DNA from 2 places in the Virgibacillus dakarensis genome. Region 2 is predicted to be linked to the other one. Evidence: a T-box and tRNA genes for the amino acid it is inferred to sense, from the RefSeq annotation. Region 2 holds a T-box; the other holds one or more tRNA genes.
What was found. The T-box of region 2 lies ahead of ileS (isoleucine--tRNA ligase). A T-box ahead of a tRNA ligase gene usually reads a tRNA of that ligase, here a tRNA-Ile.
Positions count from the first base shown of each region.

Region 1: it encodes a tRNA-Ile, which carries the amino acid that the T-box ahead of ileS (isoleucine--tRNA ligase) is inferred to sense. The anticodon was not compared.

Region 1 covers NZ_LT732554.1:1,065,201-1,068,624, forward strand. The annotation lists rRNA gene CZ382_RS14925 (16S ribosomal RNA) at 147-1,709, shown strand; tRNA gene CZ382_RS14930 (tRNA-Ile) at 1,815-1,891, shown strand; tRNA gene CZ382_RS14935 (tRNA-Ala) at 1,908-1,980, shown strand; rRNA gene CZ382_RS14940 (23S ribosomal RNA) at 2,060-3,424, shown strand, end outside.
Region 2 covers NZ_LT732553.1:984,950-988,373, reverse strand. The annotation lists gene ileS (isoleucine--tRNA ligase) at 1-2,083, opposite strand, end outside; T-box leader at 2,256-2,476, opposite strand; gene CZ382_RS04920 (DivIVA domain-containing protein) at 2,585-3,082, opposite strand; gene CZ382_RS04915 (YlmH family RNA-binding protein) at 3,182-3,424, opposite strand, start outside.

The sequences.
Region 1 (3,424 bases), on a different contig from region 2:
GAACAAAACAACCAGTATGTAACGGATGTCAGAGGTTAGGTCAGAAGTCGGATCATTTGATTTGGATGGAGGACTAGAGCCCTGAAATCAATTTTTGAAGCTAAGACATTTCATAAGATTAATTGGTGTTAATCTTATTGCAAACTTTTTTGGAGAGTTTGATCTTGGCTCAGGACGAACGCTGGCGGCGTGCCTAATACATGCAAGTCGAGCGCGGGAAGCAAGCTGAATCCTTCGGGAGGACGCTAGTGGAACGAGCGGCGGACGGGTGAGTAACACGTGGGCAACCTGCCTGTAAGATCGGGATAACTCCGGGAAACCGGGGCTAATACCGGATAATACTTTTTCTCGCGTGGGGAGAAGTTGAAAGATGGCTTCGGCTATCGCTTACAGATGGGCCCGCGGCGCATTAGCTAGTTGGTAGGGTAACGGCCTACCAAGGCAACGATGCGTAGCCGACCTGAGAGGGTGATCGGCCACACTGGGACTGAGACACGGCCCAGACTCCTACGGGAGGCAGCAGTAGGGAATCTTCCGCAATGGACGAAAGTCTGACGGAGCAACGCCGCGTGAGTGATGAAGGTTTTCGGATCGTAAAACTCTGTTGTGAGGGAAGAACAAGTACCGTTCGAAGAGGGCGGTACCGTGACGGTACCTCACCAGAAAGCCCCGGCTAACTACGTGCCAGCAGCCGCGGTAATACGTAGGGGGCAAGCGTTGTCCGGAATTATTGGGCGTAAAGCGCGCGCAGGCGGTCTTTTAAGTCTGATGTGAAATCTCGCGGCTCAACCGCGAGCGGTCATTGGAAACTGGAGGACTTGAGTGCAGAAGAGGAGAGTGGAATTCCACGTGTAGCGGTGAAATGCGTAGAGATGTGGAGGAACACCAGTGGCGAAGGCGACTCTCTGGTCTGTAACTGACGCTGAGGTGCGAAAGCGTGGGGAGCGAACAGGATTAGATACCCTGGTAGTCCACGCCGTAAACGATGAGTGCTAGGTGTTAGGGGGTTTCCGCCCCTTAGTGCTGAAGTTAACGCATTAAGCACTCCGCCTGGGGAGTACGGCCGCAAGGCTGAAACTCAAAAGAATTGACGGGGGCCCGCACAAGCGGTGGAGCATGTGGTTTAATTCGAAGCAACGCGAAGAACCTTACCAGGTCTTGACATCCTCTGCTAGCGCTAGAGATAGCGTGTTCCCTTCGGGGACAGAGAGACAGGTGGTGCATGGTTGTCGTCAGCTCGTGTCGTGAGATGTTGGGTTAAGTCCCGCAACGAGCGCAACCCTTGATCTTAGTTGCCAGCATTCAGTTGGGCACTCTAAGGTGACTGCCGGTGACAAACCGGAGGAAGGTGGGGATGACGTCAAATCATCATGCCCCTTATGACCTGGGCTACACACGTGCTACAATGGATGGAACAAAGGGCAGCGAAGCCGCAAGGTGAAGCAAATCCCATAAAACCATTCCCAGTTCGGATTGCAGGCTGCAACTCGCCTGCATGAAGCCGGAATCGCTAGTAATCGCGGATCAGCATGCCGCGGTGAATACGTTCCCGGGCCTTGTACACACCGCCCGTCACACCACGAGAGTTGGCAACACCCGAAGTCGGTGAGGTAACCATTTGGAGCCAGCCGCCGAAGGTGGGGCCAATGATTGGGGTGAAGTCGTAACAAGGTAGCCGTATCGGAAGGTGCGGCTGGATCACCTCCTTTCTAAGGATAACTACGGAACGTGAAAGAGTCATCTTTCATAAGCCATACTGGGTTGTTTAGTTCAGTTTTGAGAGAGTAATTTCTCTTTCTATATAACATATGGATGGGCCTGTAGCTCAGCTGGTTAGAGCGCACGCCTGATAAGCGTGAGGTCGGTGGTTCGAGTCCACTCAGGCCCACCATCTATAAGAGAGTCACGGGGCCTTAGCTCAGCTGGGAGAGCGCCTGCTTTGCACGCAGGAGGTCAGCGGTTCGATCCCGCTAGGCTCCATTTTTGTACCTTGAAAACTAAATAAGAGAAAGACAAACAACGACATCAAACGTAATAGCGTTTTTAGAGCTTAGAAAATAGTTAAGTGAAGAAGGGCGCACGGTGGATGCCTTGGCACTAGGAGCCGAAGAAGGACGGGACTAACACCGATATGCCTCGGGGAGTCGTAAGTAGACTGCGATCCGGGGATTTCCGAATGGGGGAACCCACTGCTCGTAATGGAGCAGTACCTGTATCTGAATACATAGGATACAGGAGGCAGACCCGGGGAACTGAAACATCTCAGTACCCGGAGGAAGAGAAAGCAAACGCGATTTCCTGAGTAGCGGCGAGCGAAACGGAAACAGCCCAAACCAAAAGGCTTGCCTTTTGGGGTTGTAGGACACTCCACCAGGAGTTATCAAGAAATGTGTTAGACGAATCGATCTGGAACGATCAGCCAAAGCAGGTAAGAGCCCTGTAGTTGAAAAGGCATTTCCTCCGGAGTGGATCCTGAGTACGGCGGAACACGTGGAATTCCGTCGGAATCCGGGAGGACCATCTCCCAAGGCTAAATACTCCCTAGTGACCGATAGTGAACCAGTACCGTGAGGGAAAGGTGAAAAGCACCCCGGGAGGGGAGTGAAAGAGAACCTGAAACCGTGCGCTTACAAGTAGTCGGAGCACATTGATGTGTGACGGCGTACCTTTTGTAGAATGGACCGGCGAGTTACGATCGTATGCAAGGTTAAGTGGAAGACACGGAGCCGCAGCGAAAGCGAGTCTGAACAGGGCGAATGAGTATGCGGTCGTAGACCCGAAACCGTGTGATCTACCCATGTCCAGGGTGAAGGTCAGGTAACACTGACTGGAGGCCCGAACCCACGTATGTTGAAAAATGCGGGGATGAGGTGTGGGTAGGGGTGAAATGCCAATCGAACACGGAGATAGCTGGTTCTCTCCGAAATAGCTTTAGGGCTAGCCTCAAGGATAGCGAGTACTGGAGGTAGAGCACTGATTGGACTAGGGGCCCTCACCGGGTTACCGAATTCAGTCAAACTCCGAATGCCAGCTACTTCCCCTTGGGAGTCAGACTATGGGTGATAAGGTTCATAGTCGAAAGGGAAACAGCCCAGACCGCCAGCTAAGGTCCCCAAGTATACGTTAAGTGGAAAAGGATGTGGCGTTGCCCAGACAACCAGGATGTTGGCTTAGAAGCAGCCATCATTTAAAGAGTGCGTAATAGCTCACTGGTCGAGTGACACTGCGCCGAAAATATACCGGGGCTAAACGTATCACCGAAGCTGCGGATCCAGAGGTCAGATATCAGAGGCCGGAAGTCGGAAAAAGAGAGTGAATAGAAGATGATAAAAAGTTACCAAGAATTAAGAGTTTATAAAATCTCTTATCGGCTTGCGTTACAAGTTCATCAAATCACCCTAGAATTTCCAGACTTCGAAAAGTA
Region 2 (3,424 bases):
AGCTTTTCCGCACGCTTTTCATAACATGCTGCAGACGATGAAGCATGTAACGATCGACTTCTTCAAGATCGTTTTCAGCTACACGGTCTTTAGCTGGATCGAAATCAGCAATATTCGCCAGCATAAACCGGAACGTATTACGGATTTTCCGATATGTTTCTGAAACCTGTTTTAAAATATCATCCGAAATACGGACATCTGCCTGGTAATCAACGGAAGCAACCCATAGGCGTAAAATGTCAGCACCGAGCTGTTTTAGAACCTTGGAAGGAACAATCACATTGCCAAGTGATTTACTCATTTTTCTTCCATCGCCATCTAACGTAAATCCATGGCTGACAACATTTTCATATGGTGCCTTTCCAGTTACCGCAACAGCCGTTGATAGGGAAGAGTTGAACCAGCCTCGATATTGGTCACTTCCTTCCAAATACACATCTGCCGGCCGTCTATGGTTCTCTCTGCCGACAAGCACTGCTTCATGTGATGAGCCTGAATCAAACCAGACATCCATAATATCGGTTTCTTTTGTAAACTTGCCATTAGGGCTGTGCTCAGAAGTAAACCCTTCAGGCAGTAGATCTTTAGCATCCCATTCAAACCAGATATTTGATCCATGTTCAGCAAACAACTCAGATACATGTGCAATCGTTTCATCGGTAATGATTGGTTCCTTATCTTCCCCGTAAAATACCGGAATTGGCACACCCCATGTACGTTGGCGGGAAATACACCAGTCCTCGCGATCCCGCACCATATTGTACAGACGTGTTTCACCCCACTGTGGATACCAATTGATCCGTTTGATCTCATCCAGAATATCCTGACGAAAATCTTTAATCGATGCAAACCACTGGGAGGTCGCCCGGAAAATAGTCGGTTTTTTCGTCCGCCAGTCGTGTGGATACGAGTGTGTAATAAACTTTAACTTTAATAACGCGCCTACCTCTTCCAGCTTCTCCGTGATCGGTTTATTTGCCGCATCGTAGAACATGCCTTCGTACCCAGGTGCTTCCTCTGTAAACACCCCTTTTTCATCGACTGGGCAGAGAGCATCAATGCCATATTTTTTTGATACATAAAAGTCATCTTCCCCGTGTCCCGGTGCCGTGTGTACACAACCGGTCCCAGCATCTATTGTCACGTGTTCACCGAGCATGACAAGGGAATCACGATCATAAAATGGATGCTGAGCCACAATTTTATCTGCTTCTTTTCCTTTAAACGTTTTTACAACTTCCGGGTCCTCCCATGCCAGTTCTTCTGCAACAGCTGGGAGTAGTTCCTCGGCAACAACAAATTTATCATCGTTTACCTTGGTAACGACATAGTCAAAATCTGGATGAAGACTAATTCCTAAGTTAGCAGGAATGGTCCATGGCGTTGTTGTCCAAATGATGAATTTCTCTCCGCCATCAAGGAGCTCCTTCCCATCGGTTATCTCAAACGCAACATAAATTGAGGGGGAACGCTTGTCATAATATTCGATTTCCGCTTCCGCAAGTGCCGATTCAGACGAAGGCGACCAATAAACCGGCTTCAATCCTTTATAGATATAGCCCTTTTTCGCCATTTCACCAAACACACGAATTTGCGCGGATTCATAGTCCTTTGTCAACGTGATATAGGGATTATCCCAATCGCCGCGAACACCTAACTCTTTAAACTGTTCCCGCTGATTATCAATTTGCTTCATAGCATATTCCGCACATTTTTGTCTGAATTCTGCGATACTCAGCTTTTTGCGATCCACCTTTTTCTTTTTGGTAAGCGCCGTTTCAATTGGCAGTCCGTGTGTATCCCAGCCTGGAACGTATGGTGCATGGTAACCGGCCATTGATTTATAGCGGGTAATAAAATCTTTTAAAATTTTATTTAGCGCATGACCAATATGCAGATCGCCATTCGCATATGGCGGGCCATCATGAAGAATAAATAACGGTCTTCCTTCTGTACGTGCAAGACTTTTTTCATATAAATGGTTTTCATCCCATTCCTTGCGTCGTAATGGTTCTTTATTCGGCAAATTTCCACGCATCGGAAACTTGGTTTTTGGCATAAGTAATGTCTCTTTATAATCCATCTTACCTTCCTCCTGTTCATGTTAAGATAAAACAAAACTTCAGTGGGAGCTTTTTCCGCTAATTGAATGGGTCGAGCCTTTATGGGCAGTTAATCGACATTTCATCTCGGAAGTTTAGAGTGGAGAGTTGCTGCCCGTTAAAGCGGGATAAAAAAAGCCCTCATCATCCCCAAAAAGGGACGAGAAGACTCGCGGTACCACCCTTATAAATTTAATATCATCATTAAATTCACTCAAGATTCGTAACGTGAATGAACCGTCCATCTCTACTTGTTAATCGTTCGAATGGATACTCCAGAGTGATCTTCCAAAAGTATGCTGTACCAGGCTCACACCAAATCCCGGCTCGCTTTTACAGATATGCTTTTATACTGTCTCTATCATCGTATTTACTATATGAAGATGTTCAAAAAGTATCCGAATAATAAGCCGACTTTTTAAACACGCACTATATGTTTACAAATTATATGCATAAATCCCCGGAACGTCAAGGGTTATGAATTATTTACCTGTCAATTCGAGTTCTTCACTCATTTCGGTATCAAATAATTGATCCCAGTCATCAGTGTCAATCATATCCAATTGTGCTTCGACCAGCATTTTAAGTCGTGTCCGGAATACTTTTGCCTGTTTCTTTAGTTCTTCCACATCCAGCGAAATTCGGCGCGATTTCTCCAATGCTTCATTAATAATCCGATCGGCGTTTTTTTCCGCTTCCTTGATGATTAACTTCGCTTCTTTGGATGCACTCCCTTTTACTTCTTCAGCCGTTTCCTGGGCAACGAGAATTGATTTATTCAAGGCTGTCTCAATATCCGTGAAGTGTCCAAGCCTTTCATTCAGCTGTTCAACCTTTCCTTGCAAATCCTTCTTCTCCCGGATCGTCATTTCGTAGTCTTTAATCACTTGATCCAAAAATTCATTAACCTCATCTTCATCATATCCACGCCAGCTTCTTGTAAACTCTTTATTGTGAATATCTAGTGGTGATAATGGCACAAAGGCCACCTCCTAACGCAAAATATCGTATCAGTATGCTATAATTTCTTACTTGCTATTATTCGACATAAACGGAAAATATCCTGCACGGATAACAATTTATTTTAAAATGGCCGTCGTTATTTTCCATTTTTCTTTTTTAGTTTTTCCATTAATCCCGGCTAATTTGCTTCTTCCTTTACCCCGGAAAGAGAGAATATCCCCTTCTTGCAACTGATAAGCGGGATTTTCGACCGTTTTATAGTTTACTTTGACAAGACTTTTTGTAATAGCATTTGTGGCATCTTTCCGGGACAGTTTGTATATTTCTTTTAAAATCGCATCAAGTCGTAAGGAGGATAC